3 regions of the Arthrobacter sp. LjRoot14 genome follow, and region 1 is predicted to be linked to each of the others. Evidence: predicted binding sites of a transcription regulator. Region 1 holds the regulator's gene; each other region holds the start of a gene.
What was found. Region 1 encodes HrcA, which represses chaperone genes, less so after heat shock. Its sites were predicted from a motif close to TTNGCACTCGNNNNNNNCGAGTGCNAA; they were not measured.

Region 1 (4,859 bases):
AAGTTCAGCGCTTCCTTGGATTCCTGCGCCGTGAACGGGCCGCGGTCCTTGAAAATCAGGTAGATCAGCAGCGACGGGACGCACCCGAGGATGCCGCCGAAGTGTGCGAGTGTTGCCCACTGCCGGTCTTCGTTGGCCGTCAGCGGCAGGGCATTGGCGGGGACACCATGATACTGGGGCTGGCCATGGCCGGCCTGGTTGTCCCGTTGTTCACGTGCGTCTTCTGCCACGGTGTCGTCCTTCGGATTGCAGTGGTGCGGTGGTTCCCGGAAAAGCGGGCGCTGCCTCAAGAGCAACAACCGCCGAATCAAGAATACTGGGTCAGGGGTGCATTCGAAGAGTTCAACAGGCGCCTACGGCACGGTGAGGAAGTCGATGACCTCTTCCACCCGGCCCAGCAGGGACGGTTCCAGGTCCGCGTAGCTTCGGACTGCCCCGAGCAGCCTTTGCCAGCCCAGGCCGATGTCCTCCTTGGTCTCGTGGGGCCAGCCGAAGGCCGTCAGGATTCCGGTCTTCCAGTCCACGCCCCGCGGGATGACCGGCCACGCGTCAATGCCCAGTACGGCGGGCCGGATGGCCTGCCACACGTCCACGTAGGGGTGGCCCACGATCAGCACATTGCCGGCGGCGCCGGGGGACGCCATCACGGCATCGGCAATACGCGATTCCTTCGAGTCGGCAACCAGATGGTCCACCAGCACCCCCAGGCGGCGGCCCGGGCCCGGCCGGAAAGCGGCAACCGCCGCTGCGAGGTCGTCAATGCCGTGCAAGGGTTCGACGACGATGCCCTCCACCCGGAGGTCGTCGCCCCAGACTTTTTCCACGAGTTCGGCGTCGTGCTTGCCTTCCACCCAGATGCGGCTGGCCTTGGCGACCTGGGCGCGCCGGCCTTCTACCCGCACGGAACCGGACGCCGTCCTGCCGGATCCGGCAGAGGCTGTCTGCGGTCGCGGCGCCGGGGGCATCAGCCGGATCGGCAGGCCCTCCAGGAGGAACCCGTAGCCGAGCCTGAACGTGCGTGATTTGCCCCGCCGGTCCTCGAGGGCAACAACATGCATGCCGCCGGACTTCTCCACCCTGGTAACAGCGCCCACCCAGCCGGACTGCACGTCTTCCAGCACCATGCCGCGTTCGACCGGCACTTCGGGAAGTTCGGATTTCCGGGGCGCGGTGATGTCCTGCGGGCCCCAGTTCTGGTACGACATCGGATAGACACAGCCTTGCGCTAGAAAAAATGAACAGGAGAAGCGAAAACAGGGGGTCTGTGGGTTCACGGAACTGCACGTCCTGTCCCGCTCCCGGGTTTCGCCCGGAGCGGTACCAATGCTAACAACGCGGCGACTCATATTAGACTGGTTAGCACTTAGACATGTCGAGTGCTAACGGAGGACGGGACGTGCGTCCGGCGCAACGCCGGACCGCGGACCGGGAAAGCCGATCGGAGGTGGAGAATGAGCGAACCGCGCAAGCTTGAAGTATTGCGGGCCATCGTGGAGGACTACGTCCATTCCCGCGAACCTGTGGGCTCCAAGGCACTGGTGGAGAGGCACCACCTCGGAGTCTCCAGCGCCACCATCCGCAATGACATGGCGGCGCTGGAAGACGAGGGCCTGATCACGGCGCCGCACACCAGTGCCGGCAGGATCCCCACGGACAAGGGCTACCGGCTTTTCGTCGACCAGATATCCGCCGTCAAGCCGCTGTCGCAGGCCGAACGCCGCGCCATCCAGACGCTCCTGGAAGGGTCGGAGGACCTGGACGATGTCCTGGAGCGCACCGTGCGGCTGCTGTCGCAGCTGACCAACCAGGTGGCCGTGGTGCAGTATCCGCACCTCAGCCGCGCGATGGTGCGGCATATCGAGTTCGTGCTGCTGGCGCCGCGTCAGGTGCTGATCGTGCTGATTGCGGACACCGGCAAGGTGGAGCAGCGGGTTATCGACGTCGGCCAGGAGCTCGGCGATGAAGCCCTCGCCGGCCTTCGCGCGCGGTTCCTGAAGAGCCTGGCGGGGACACCCCTGAGCCTGCTACCGCAGGCGCTGCCCGCCGTCGTCGCCGGTTGTGAACCGTCACGCCGGCACGCCGCCCAGGCACTGGCCCGTGGCCTGGATGCCCTGGCCAGCAGCACCCGCGAGGAGCGGATGGTCATGGCCGGCACGGCGAACCTCGCGCGCTCCAACGTTGACTTTCCGCTGAGTATCGGCCCGGTCCTCGAAGCACTCGAGGAGCAGGTGGTCATGCTCCGCCTGCTCAGCGAAATGGCCCAGGACCCCCGCGGTGTCACTGTCAGCATCGGCAGGGAGAACCCTTACGACGGACTCGCGGAAGCTTCGGTGGTGGCCACAGGCTACGGCCCCGGTTCCAGCGCCAAGGTGGGCGTGCTCGGCCCGACCCGGATGGACTATCCCACCACCATGGCCGCGGTCCGTGCCGTGGCCCGCTACCTTTCCAGGATCCTTGGGCCGTGACCGGTCCTACATCAGCCAACCAGGCCTTCGTGTCCCGGTTTCCGGGGCGCAGCAGCACAACAGGCAGTACAACCAGGAAGAGATACGAACTTTGAGCAGCCACTACGACGTTCTTGGAGTCTCACCCGAAGCGACGGGCGAAGAGATCAAGAAGGCCTACCGAAAGCTTGCGCGCACCCTGCACCCGGATGTGAACCCCGGTGAGGATGCCTCGGACCGCTTCAAAGCTGTCACCCACGCCTACGAAGTCCTTTCCGACCCGCAAAAGCGCCGGGTCTACGACACCACCGGCAATGAGAACGGCACCGATAACGGCTTCGGCGGCGCCGGCTACTCCGGGCAGGGCTTTGCCTTCCAGGACATCTTCGACACCTTCTTCGGCGCCGGCGGTTCGTCCGGTCCGGCCTCGCGGGTCCGCCGCGGGCAGGACGCCCTGATCAGCGTCCGCATCGACCTTCGCGACGCTGTGTTCGGCGTCAACAAGAAGCTTGAGGTGGACACGGCCGTCACGTGCCCCACCTGCGAGGGATCCTGCTGCCAGCCCGGGGCCCACCCTGAGCGCTGCGACATCTGCGGCGGCAGCGGCCAGGTCCAGCGGGCCGTCCGCTCCATCCTGGGCCAGGTCATGACGGCCGCCCCCTGCGGCTCCTGCGAAGGCTTCGGAACCGTCATCAAGGATCCCTGCAACGAGTGCAACGGCCAGGGCCGCATCCGCAGCCGCCGTTCACTGACGGTCAAGGTTCCCGCCGGCGTGGCCACCGGAACCCGCATCCAGCTCGGCGGCCAGGGCGAGGCCGGTCCCGCCGGCGGCCCCTCCGGTGACCTCTACGTAGAGATCCGCGTCAATAATGACGCCACGTACGTGCGCGACGGCGACGACCTTCACGCGACCCTGCACATTCCCATGACCGCCGCTGCCCTTGGCACCGAGCTCAGCCTGGACACGTTCGACGGCCAGCAGGAAATAGACGTCAAGGCGGGCACCCAGTCCGGCGAAGTCATCACCCTGCGCGGGCTCGGCGTCACCCATCTCCGGGGCTACGGCCGCGGCGACCTGAAGGTCCACCTGCAGGTCGAAACCCCGGCGAAGCTGGATGCCGCGCAGGAAGACCTGCTCCGGCAGCTCGCCAAACTCCGGGGCGAGCAGTACACCGAGGGAAAACTCACCGCCAGCGGGGGAGTCTTCGCCAAGCTGCGGGACCGGTTCGGTAACCTGTAGCGGTGAGCAACCCGGTTTTTTTCGCAACCCCGGGAGCCCTGGACGAACAGGTTCCCGGTTCGCACTTTGTCCTCCAGGGTGCCGAGGCCCGGCACGCGGTCACCGTCAAGCGGATCGCTGTGGGGGAGTCTGTCGACATAGCCGACGGCGCGGGCAAGAGGCTCAGCGGCACCGTCGCGGCCGTCGGCCAGGGCGAACTGACAGTGGAGTGTTCGGTCCTCGAAACCGAGGAGCGTCCGGACCTCCGCCTGGTCCTCGTACAGGCGCTGGCCAAAGGCGACCGCGACGAACTGGCAGCTGAAACAGCTACTGAACTGGGGATCGATGCCGTCATCCCGTGGCAGTCTGAACGCTCCATAGTCCGCTGGAAAGGCGAGCGTGCCGCCAAGGCCCATGCCAAGTGGCAGTCGGTGGTGACCGCGGCGGCCAAGCAGGCGCGGCGGGCCTGGATCCCCGAGGTCCGTGCCGCCGTCGATGGCGCGGGGCTGCAGTCCGCTGTCGCCGCGGCGGACCTGGCGATCATCCTCCACGAGGATGCCGTCCGGCCGCTGCGCGCAGTGCTGGAGAAATGGCGCGACGGCGACGGCGACGGCAGGACGCCGGGTCCGGGGCCCCGCGAAATTCTCCTCATTGTTGGCCCGGAGGGCGGAATCAGTCCGCGGGAAGTCACCAAACTCTGCGGCGCCGGTGCCGTCACGGCCCTGCTGGGGCACCATGTGCTGAGGTCATCCACGGCAGGGCCGGCCGCCACAGTGCTCGCCAGCGACATCCTCGGACGCTGGTAGCGGCAGAGCTATTCGACCTTGAAGCCGCGGGTGTCCACGTTCATTTCCCGGTCCGGCTTGCCCGGATCGATCTGGGACACGCGGACTTCATAGTTCCCCGGTGCCAGGTTGACGTTCAGCGAGAAAAGCCCTGCTTGTGCCTGCTCGGCCGATGCCGTGACCTCGCCGCCCAAGTACGCCGTCTTATCGCTGCTGCCTTCAACCTTCAGGATCTTCCACCGGAGTTTTCCGCCGGGGACCGTGCTTCGTCCGGTGATCTTGACGCTGCCGTCAGCAACGCCCGCGCCTTCCTGCGGGTCGATGATCCAGACCGGGGCCACCATTCCTGCACTGCGGGGGGTGGGCGTGCCCAGCCGCACGTGGTTGAAGGCCAGGTAATCGGTGTGTCCG
Region 2 (4,859 bases), 720 kb from region 1:
TTCGAACCTTTGCCGCCGTTCTTGCCTCCCGCGAAAAGCTGCTTGCGGAGTTCCTCCGGGGTGACGGATGTGCCACGCTTCTTGATGTCCAGTACGCCGATGTTGTTCTGCTTCACCCAGGCCTTGAGGGCCTTGACGTTGAACGGCATGACCTCAAGGACTTTGTAGGCCCTGGCAAACGGGGTGTCCACGAGTTCCGGGGCACAGATGTAGGCAATGTGCTCATCCAGGAGGTGGCCGCCCAGCCGCGCCGCGACATCAGCCACGAGCCCGGCCCGGATGACGGCCCCGTCCGGCTCGTACAAGTACCCCTCCACCGGACCCACGGGCGCCACCGGGCCGCCGTCGAACTCTTCCCCGCTGGTGATTTCCGCCGCGCCCTGCGGGCCCAGCAGCAGCGCCGCCCGCCGGATGCCGGGCCGGCTGACCGCGTTGAACCACAGCGTCACCTCGGTGACGTCGCCGCCCACGGACACCCACTGCGCTTCGCAGCCGGCCGGCACAGAGTCATGCGGAATGCCCGGCCCCATCTTTACGCCCACGGCCCGCCCGGACTCAGCAAGGGATTCCACGAAGGACAGCGGCGGGGAGAATTCCTCCGGATCCCAGATCCGCCGCGTGCCCGAGGTCGAGGTGGTGCGTCTGGCCGGATCCAGCCAGACGCCGCCCACTCCCTCGAGCGGGACGGAGGTCGCATCGGAGTGGACCACACTGGCGTGCGGGAAAGGAATCAGGTTCATGGTGGCGCAGGCCGCCGTGGTCTCGTCCATTTCCACGGCGGTCACCCGGATGTCCATGGAGGCCAGGGCCATGGAATCGGCACCCAGCCCGCAGCCGAGATCGGCCACATGTTCGATTCCGGCGGCCGCGAACCGTTCTGCGTGCCGGGCGGCGACGTTGAGGCGGGTGGCCTGCTCCAGCCCGGCCGGCGTGAAGATCATCTGCCGGGCGAATTCGCCGAATTTGGCCTCGGCCTTGGTCCGCAGCCTGGACTGGGTGAGGACGGCGGACACCAGCGCGGGGGAGTGGCCGGCCTTTCGGAGCGACTCGTTGAGCCGGAACGCTTCGTCCTCCCGGTAGGGCCCCAGCGACGCCAGCAGCTCCCAGCCTTCGCTGGTCAGGAGCGGGGCGATCAGGTCCTGCAGTGCGTCAGCCATGTCATCAAGCCTAATCGAGGAGCCCTGCACCCGCGGTGCGGCTAGGGTTGGAGGCATGGAAGACAGCGCAGTGCAGCAGCCACCCGTCGATGATCAGGGCAATGACCGCCCGCAGCACACTGGACTTGCCAAATATGCCCGGACTGCGCTGATCGCCGGTTCCGCCATCGCCGTGGTCTGCCTGGCACTCCTGGTCATCATCTTCTTCCTGGATTCCTTCAACGCAACGGTGTACTCGGTGGGCGGCAAGAACATCCAGGACGCCACCGACGAGGCCCGGGAAATCCGCGAGTCCTATGCTGCCGTCCGCACGGGCGGCCTCGTGTTCCTCATTGCCTCGGTGGTTACGGCGCTCGCCGCCGCCGTCGTGCTGTACCGGAACCGCAACGTTACGAACGACGACGACACGGACGACGGCGACGACGTCGACTTTGAGGACCTGGCAGGGCGCTAGCCGTTCACCCGGGACGAAATTCTGGCACTCGCCTTGACCGAGTGCTAACCACTTACATAGAGTCATCATTAGCACTCTCCCTAGGAGGGTGCTAACACATGAAGAACTGCCAGCCACGCTGCTGCCGGCACCGCGACGACGGTTTGCATGCGCAGGCGCAACAGTTTTCCAGTCCATAAATTTGCTGACGTAAAGGAGAGGTCCGAGTGTCGGTCTCTATTAAGCCTCTTGAGGATCGTATTGTTGTCCGCCCGCTCGAAGCAGAGCAGACCACGGCTTCCGGCCTGGTTATCCCGGACTCCGCGCAGGAGAAGCCGCAGGAAGGCGAAGTTGTTGCAGTCGGCCCCGGCCGCTTTGAAGATGGCAACCGCGTTCCCGTCGACGTAGCCGTTGGCGACGTCGTTATCTACTCCAAGTACGGCGGAACCGAAGTCAAGACCGGCGGCACCGAGTACCTCGTGCTGTCCGCCCGCGACGTTCTGGCGATCGTCGTAAAGTAACTCTTGGACCCCCGCGCAGCCGATCCGTCTGATTCATGTCTGACAGGTCAGCGGCGCGGGGTTTCTGTCTTGAAAGGACAAAACCATGGCAAAGCAGCTTGCGTTTAACGACGCTGCCCGCCGGTCGCTTGAAGCCGGCATTGACAAGCTCGCCAACACGGTCAAGGTGACGCTTGGTCCGCGCGGCCGCAACGTCGTGCTGGACAAGAAGTGGGGCGCTCCCACCATCACGAACGACGGCGTGACCATCGCCCGTGAAGTCGAACTGGACGACCCCTACGAAAACCTTGGCGCTCAGCTGGCCAAGGAAGTCGCCACCAAGACCAACGATGTTGCCGGCGACGGCACCACCACCGCCACTGTGCTGGCCCAGGCACTGGTCAAGGAAGGCCTGCGCAACGTGGCGGCTGGCGCCGCCCCGGGCCAGATCAAGCGCGGCATCGAAGTTTCCGTCGAAGCCGTTGCCGCCCGCCTGCTGGAGAACGCCCGTCCGGTCGAAGGCTCCCAGGTTGCGAACGTTGCAGCCATCTCCGCCCAGAGCGATGAGATCGGCGAGCTGCTGGCCGAGGCTTTCGGCAAGGTCGGCAAGGATGGTGTGATCACCATCGAGGAGTCCTCCACCACGCAGACCGAGCTGGTCCTCACCGAGGGCATGCAGTTCGACAAGGGCTACCTGTCCCCGTACTTCGTCACTGACGCGGAACGCCAGGAAGCAGTGCTCGAAGACGCCCTCATCCTGATCAACCAGGGCAAGATCTCCTCGGTGCAGGAATTCCTGCCCCTCCTGGAGAAGGCGCTGCAGAGCTCCAAGCCGCTGTTCATCATTGCCGAGGACGTCGAGGGCGAGGCCCTGTCCACGCTGATCGTCAACCGCATCCGTGGCACCCTGAACGTCGTGGCCGTCAAGGCTCCGGGCTTCGGCGACCGCCGCAAGGCCATGCTGCAGGACATCGCCACCCTGACCGGTGCACAGGTTGTCTCCCCGGAACTCGGCCTCAGCCTTGATTCCGTTGGCCTCGAGGTGCTGGGCACGGCCCGCCGCATCACGGTGACCAAGGACAACACCACCATTGTTGACGGCGCCGGCACGGCCGAGGACGTAGCGGCACGCGTTGCCCAGCTGCGCGCAGAGCTCACCCGCACCGACTCCGACTGGGACAAGGAAAAGCTCCAGGAACGCCTGGCCAAGCTGGCCGGCGGCATTGGTGTCATCAAGGTTGGCGCAGCCACCGAGGTGGAGCTGAAGGAAAAGAAGCACCGCATCGAGGATGCAGTATCCTCGACCCGCGCTGCCCTTGAAGAAGGCATCGTTGCCGGTGGCGGCTCGGCCCTCATCCACGCCCTGAAGGCACTGGACGAGGACCCTGCAGTCACCGCCCTCGAAGGCGACGCAGCCTCGGCTGTGGGCATCGTGCGCCGCGCACTCGTCCAGCCGCTGCGCTGGATCGCCCAGAACGCCGGTTTCGACGGCTACGTGGTGACCGCCAAGGTTGCCGAGTCTGCAGTCAACCAGGGCTTCAACGCCAAGACCGGCGAATATGAAGACCTCATCGCTGCCGGTGTCATTGACCCCGTCAAGGTGACGCGCGCAGCTCTCCGTAACGCCGCTTCCATCGCAGCGCTGGTTCTCACCACCGAGACCCTCGTTGTTGAGAAGCCGGCCGACGATGACGAGCACGCAGGCCACAAGCACTAGCTTCCAGCCAGCGCCACAAAGGCCGGCCCGGCCGGACGGTTTCCAGAAACCATCCGCGCCGGGCCGGCTTTTTGGTGCCCTCCTGCATGCCGTTCCCCGGCCCTTTGCAGGTGCTTGTGCCCCCGGCATCCCCGGCGTACCGTGGCGCTTAGAGCAACCGTGGGCGCTCAGGGACGGGCCCGGCCACAGGGCCGCCGGATCCGCGGGGAGGCATCATGGCAACGTCTGAAGCCGGTCTTGACCGGGGCCGTTCCGCCTTCGAGGGGCATCGCTGGACCGAGGCCATCGAACAGTTCCATGACGCCGACCGGCGTGGCGCGCTTACAGCGCCCGATCTCGAACGCCTGGCCACAGTGGAAATCCTGACGGGCAAAACCGACACGGGAATCGACAACCTCACCCGCGCGCACGAGGAGTACCTCGTTGTCGGCGACGTGCCGGGTGCGGCGCGCTGCGCCGGGTGGATCGGCATGCATCTGATGAACACGGGCCAGATGGCCCGCAGCGCCGGCTGGTTTGCACGCGCCGGACGGCTGGTTGCTGAACTGAACGAGCCCTGCGTGGTGGAGGGCATGCTGCTGCTTCCTACGGCTCTGGGCATGCTGTATGGCGGCAACCCTGAAGGTGCCAACCGGGTCTTCGCGGACGCCCTGGCTGTCGGGGAACGGTTCCAAGACCGGGATCTCATCTCCCTCTCCTTGCTGGGCAGGGGCCAGGCCAGCCTGATGCTCGGTGATACCAGCGGCGGCATTCGGCTCTTTGACGAGGTGATGGTCGCAGTGATCGCCGGGGAGGTCTCGCCGGTGCCCTCGGGCATCATCTACTGCGCCGTCATCGGAAACTGCCACCTGGCCTTCGACCTGCGCCGCGCCCTGGAGTGGACTGCCGCGCTGGACCGCTGGTGTGCCGGACGGCCGGACATGGTCCTGTTCAGCGGCCAGTGCCAGGCCCACCGCGCCGAACTGTACCGGCTGCACGGGGCCTGGGATGACGCCATCAGCGCAGCCAAGGACGCGCAGCGCCTGTCTGCGGCAGGGGACTACCATGCGCTT
Region 3 (4,859 bases), 1.7 Mb from region 1:
GCCGGCAGCCCGCTGATGGCGGCGGGGTCCGCCCTGGTCAGCCCCTCCGCATCCCCTTCCGCCGAGGCGCCGCAAGGCACCGCGTCTCCTGGCGCTGAGGCCGGTTCCGAGCCGAGCGCGGCTCCTTCCGCCAGCGAGACGCCCGCTGCCAGCAGCTCACCCTCCGCGGTTCCTTCCGCCGATGCGCCGGCTGTTGATAAAACCCAGGCCGTGGCGGTCTACAACGGGACCACCACCGCGGGACTTGCCGGCCGCGTGAGCAGTATCGTCGCCGGTGACGGCTGGACGCTGGGACCCGTGGGGAACTGGGGCGGAATGCCGCAGCAGTCCTCCGTCATCTACTACAGCGGGGCCTCGCAGAAAGCGAACGCGGAGGCTCTGGGGGAACTCCTGAATATCACGTCGCTGGTGGACTCTGCCGAGTTCCAGTTGCCGGTGGTTGTGGTTCTCGGGCCCGGCTTCCAGTAAGGAATTTCGGTTACGCCTGAATAACTATTGGGGGCTCGCAGGGCCTGGTCCTGCCCCCGGCAAATGGCAATGGCTAAAGTGATTCCGGGTGCCGCGTCGCAATGCGGACCGTCCCGACGGCGCACAGTGAGGTGGGCCGGACACAGAGCAACCGGAAAGTGTGGGCAACATGGCATTGGGAACCGTTAAATGGTTCAACGCCGAAAAAGGCTATGGCTTCATCACTGTTGACGACTCCGGAGACGATGTCTTCGTCCACTGGTCGGCCATCGAGGGGGAAGGCTACCGGGCTCTGGACGAAGGGCAACGGGTGCAGTTCGAGGTAGGAGAAGGCGAGAAGGGTCCCCAGGCAGAGAACGTCCGGACGGCCTGATGCCATCCGCCGCGGCAATGCATGGCACAGGCAGCCCCGCCCGGTTCGGACCCGCGCGGCCGCGGTTCACCGCAGCAGCGGTTCTTGCGGCGGGAACGGCGCTCCTGCTGGCCGGTTGCTCCGGCCAGGCCGGCAACGCCCGTGTTGATGCAGTCGACGCCGGCGGCGATGGCACCTTGCGGATAGGCCTGCTGCTGGACAACACGGGGAAGCAGTCCTTCCTCAACGCCTCGCAACTCGCCGCGGCCAAGCTGGCGGTTCAGGAGGTCAATGCCGCGGGGGGCCACAAAGGCCGGCCGGTACAACTGCTGCCTGAAAAAAACAGCGAGGACACCGCCTCACAGGCCAAGGAACTGGTGGCCGCAGGGGCGGATGTCGTCATCGGTCCCACGGATTCGAGCCGCGCCCCGGGGGCAATTGATGTCCTGTCGCGGGCCAAGGTGGCCATCATCTCTCCGGCGAATGCCGCGCACGGCCTCACGCGTTACAGGAGCGGCGGATATTACTTCCGTACGTCAGCGGCAGACACGGCCCAAGCGCCCGTGCTGGTGAAATTGGCCAAGGACAGCGGCGCCCGGACAATAGCGATCCTCCACGAGGACGGGATGTACGGCAAGGATGTCTCTGTGGCCGTTGCCGCGGCAGCGAAAGCTGCCGGCCTTGGAACGGTGGCTGAGGCCGCCTTCACTGCCGGCCAAGCGCAACAGGCGGCAGCTTCCGCCAAGGCAGCGGGTCCGGATTCAGTCATTCTGGTGGCCCGGGCCGGCGCCCAGGGCGCAATCGCGGAGCTCAACAACGCGGGGATGGCAGGCAGCAAGCTGATTCTCAGCGACGGCGCCATCAACCAGTACGGCTCCGCCCTCGGGTCCAAAGCACTCGAGGGCGCGCGCGGGATCCTGCCCGGTATCTTCCCTTCGGCGCACTTCCAAGGGGAACTGGTAGCCGTTGATCCCGGGCTCAAGGACATGACGTTCGCAGCGGAAACTTACGACGCCGTGAACCTGGCCGCCATCGCCGCGGCCGCTGCCCAGGACGACGCCGGATCATCCATCGCGGCGAAGCTGATGTCGGTTTCCGGGCAGCAAGGCGCGGAAGCGGTTCAACCCTGCAGGAGCTACAAAGAATGCGGGGATGCCATCAAGGCCGGTAGGCCGGTGGATTACGACGGCGAATCGGGGCCCATCGGCTTTGATTCCAACGGAGACGTCACCACCGCCAACTACATGGTGTTCACTTACGCCGCGGATAACACCGCCCGGATGAGTGGAAGCGAAACTGCCGCCCGGGCGGGCAGCTGATCGCTCCTAGCGTAGTGCGGGCCGCAGGAGGGCCTTTCGGCGCAATCCCTGCTTGCACTCTCCCCGGGGGAGTGCTAATTATTGATTTAGCACTCCCACGGACTGACTGCTAAATCAACGCCCGGTTCCGGCCGGCTGCGGAGAGAGCGGGAAGGACAAGGAGCGAAAGAAACACCTTGCTGGGGTGAGATCCCATCCGCGCGGCATACAGAGGCCGTCGGTGAAGGATCGTCCGTCGCGGGCACCGCAGTGAAGGTTCATTCTTAACGACTGTCCCGAAAGGACTACTGCCGTTATGGCCAAGATCATTGCATTTGATGAAGAGGCACGCCGCGGTCTTGAGCGGGGCCTGAACATCCTCGCCGACGCCGTCAAGGTCACCCTCGGCCCGCGTGGACGCAACGTCGTCCTCGAAAAGAAGTGGGGCGCCCCCACGATCACCAACGATGGTGTTTCCATCGCCAAGGAGATCGAGCTGGACGATCCCTACGAGAAGATCGGCGCCGAGCTGGTCAAGGAAGTTGCCAAGAAGACGGATGACGTCGCTGGCGACGGCACCACCACGGCGACCGTGCTCGCACAGGCCCTGGTCAAGGAAGGCCTGCGCAACGTCGCGGCCGGCGCTGATCCGTTGTCCCTGAAGCGCGGCATCGAGAAGGCTGTTGAAGCCGTCACCGCCGAACTGCTGGCGTCCGCCAAGGAAATCGAAACCAAGGAAGAGATCGCCGCTACGGCATCGATTTCCGCCGGCGACGATGAAATCGGCGCGCTGATCGCAGAGGCGCTGGACAAGGTCGGCAAGGAAGGTGTTATCACCGTCGAGGAGTCCAACACCTTCGGACTCGAGCTTGAGCTGACCGAGGGCATGCGGTTCGACAAGGGCTACATCTCCGCTTACTTCGTCACCGACGCTGAGCGCCAGGAAACGGTCCTCGAAGACCCGTACATCCTGATCGTCAACTCCAAGATCTCCAACGTCAAGGAACTGGTTGCTGTCCTCGAAAAGGTCATGCAGTCCAACAAGCCGCTGCTGATCATCGCCGAAGACATCGAGGGCGAAGCCCTGGCCACCCTGATCGTCAACAAGATCCGTGGCACTTTCAAGTCCGTCGCCGTCAAGGCTCCGGGCTTCGGCGACCGCCGCAAGGCTCAGCTCGCTGACATCGCCATCCTCACCGGTGGCCAGGTCATCTCCGAGGAAGTCGGCCTCAAGCTTGAGACCGCCGGCCTCGAACTCCTGGGCAAGGCACGCAAGGTTGTTGTCACCAAGGATGAGACCACCATCGTCGAAGGTGCAGGCGACGCCGACCAGATCGCCGGCCGCGTTTCCCAGATCCGTTCCGAGATCGAAAACTCCGATTCCGACTACGACCGCGAGAAGCTGCAGGAGCGCCTGGCCAAGCTGGCCGGCGGCGTTGCAGTCATCAAGGCCGGTGCCGCAACCGAAGTTGAGCTCAAGGAACGCAAGCACCGCATTGAGGACGCTGTCCGCAACGCGAAGGCTGCCGTTGAAGAAGGCATCGTTGCCGGTGGTGGCGTTGCCCTGATCCAGGCCGGCGCCAAGGCATTCGCCAACCTGCAGCTCGAAGGCGACGAAGCAACGGGCGCCAACATCGTCCGCGTTGCCATTGACGCGCCGCTGAAGCAGATTGCATTCAACGCCGGCCTCGAGCCGGGCGTTGTTGTGGACAAGGTCCGCGGCCTGCCCGCAGGTCACGGCCTGAACGCCGCAACCGGACAGTACGTTGACCTGCTGGCTGCCGGCATCAACGACCCCGTCAAGGTAACGCGCTCTGCCCTGCAGAACGCTGCTTCCATCGCGGGCCTCTTCCTCACCACCGAGGCTGTTGTGGCCGACAAGCCGGAGAAGAACGCTCCGGCCATGGGCGGCGGCGACGACATGGGCGGTATGGGCGGCATGGGCGGTTTCTAACCTGCCCTGCGCACCTGACGCATAAACAAAGTGCGGCTCCCTCGCTTCGAGGGAGCCGCACTTTGCTTTTGACTGGGATGTGAAGGGCCGGTACTGGATTATTTGCGGGCTGACGCCAGCATCCCTTCGGCTTCCTTCTTGAACTCCTCCGCGGCCGCCGAAGGCGATTTGCGGTCATAGAGGACTTCGTCGGTGTAACGCTTGATGACATTCTGCACACTTCCCGACCCGACCGGCGGTACGGGGGGCGCCTCGGCCATCTCCGGTTTGATGTCCTGGAGGAAACTGACCACCGTTGAGTCCGCAGTCTTCAGTTTCGGTGTAATTGCCGTCAGAACTTCGGAATTGGCAGGGACCCCGCGGTCGGTCATCAGGATCGATCCAGCCTCCGGGCTGTTTGCCAGGTAGTTGATGAACGTTGCCGCCGCTTCCGGATTCTTGGACCTCGAAGAGGCGGACCAGAACATTGATGGCTTGTAGTACATGCCGTTGTCTGCCGCTTTTCCGTCCACGCTCGGTGCGCGGAGCATCTTGATGCTGCTTCCCGTGGTGGTCTCCAGGGATCCGAGCTGATTGGTCCACCACCACGCCATGCCGATCCTGTTGGTCCCGAACAGGCTCTCTTCCAGGCCGGCGCCTGCGTCCTCCGTGGCGACGGTGGCGGGCGGGCTTGCCTGGGAATCCCGCTGATTTTTCAGGCGTTCCCAAAACGACGCCGCAGTCCCGGCGGTGAAGGCCAGCTTGCCGTCCTGTGAATACAGGTTTTCGCCGTGCTGCCGAAGCCAGA

Region 2: groES (co-chaperone GroES) is a predicted target of HrcA. The motif match lies at 1,633-1,659, and genes of this name have one in related genera.
Region 3: groL (chaperonin GroEL) is a predicted target of HrcA. The motif match lies at 2,226-2,252, and genes of this name have one in related genera.

Annotation. Positions count from the first base shown of each region.
Region 1 covers NZ_CAXURL020000001.1:2,607,569-2,612,427, reverse strand. The annotation lists gene ACSQ12_RS11675 (DUF4870 domain-containing protein) at 1-230, opposite strand, end outside; gene ACSQ12_RS11670 (DUF3097 domain-containing protein) at 354-1,205, opposite strand; gene hrcA (heat-inducible transcriptional repressor HrcA) at 1,452-2,465, shown strand; gene dnaJ (molecular chaperone DnaJ) at 2,557-3,684, shown strand; gene ACSQ12_RS11655 (16S rRNA (uracil(1498)-N(3))-methyltransferase) at 3,687-4,469, shown strand; gene ACSQ12_RS11650 (GerMN domain-containing protein) at 4,478-4,859, opposite strand, start outside.
Region 2 covers NZ_CAXURL020000001.1:3,329,880-3,334,738, reverse strand. The annotation lists gene ACSQ12_RS15000 (THUMP-like domain-containing protein) at 1-1,157, opposite strand, end outside; gene ACSQ12_RS14995 (hypothetical protein) at 1,213-1,611, shown strand; gene groES (co-chaperone GroES) at 1,818-2,111, shown strand; gene groL (chaperonin GroEL) at 2,197-3,807, shown strand; gene ACSQ12_RS14980 (LuxR C-terminal-related transcriptional regulator) at 4,023-4,859, shown strand, end outside.
Region 3 covers NZ_CAXURL020000001.1:871,234-876,092, forward strand. The annotation lists gene ACSQ12_RS04115 (LytR C-terminal domain-containing protein) at 1-468, shown strand, start outside; gene ACSQ12_RS04120 (cold-shock protein) at 638-841, shown strand; gene ACSQ12_RS04125 (ABC transporter substrate-binding protein) at 841-2,139, shown strand; gene groL (chaperonin GroEL) at 2,435-4,072, shown strand; gene ACSQ12_RS04135 (ABC transporter substrate-binding protein) at 4,171-4,859, opposite strand, start outside.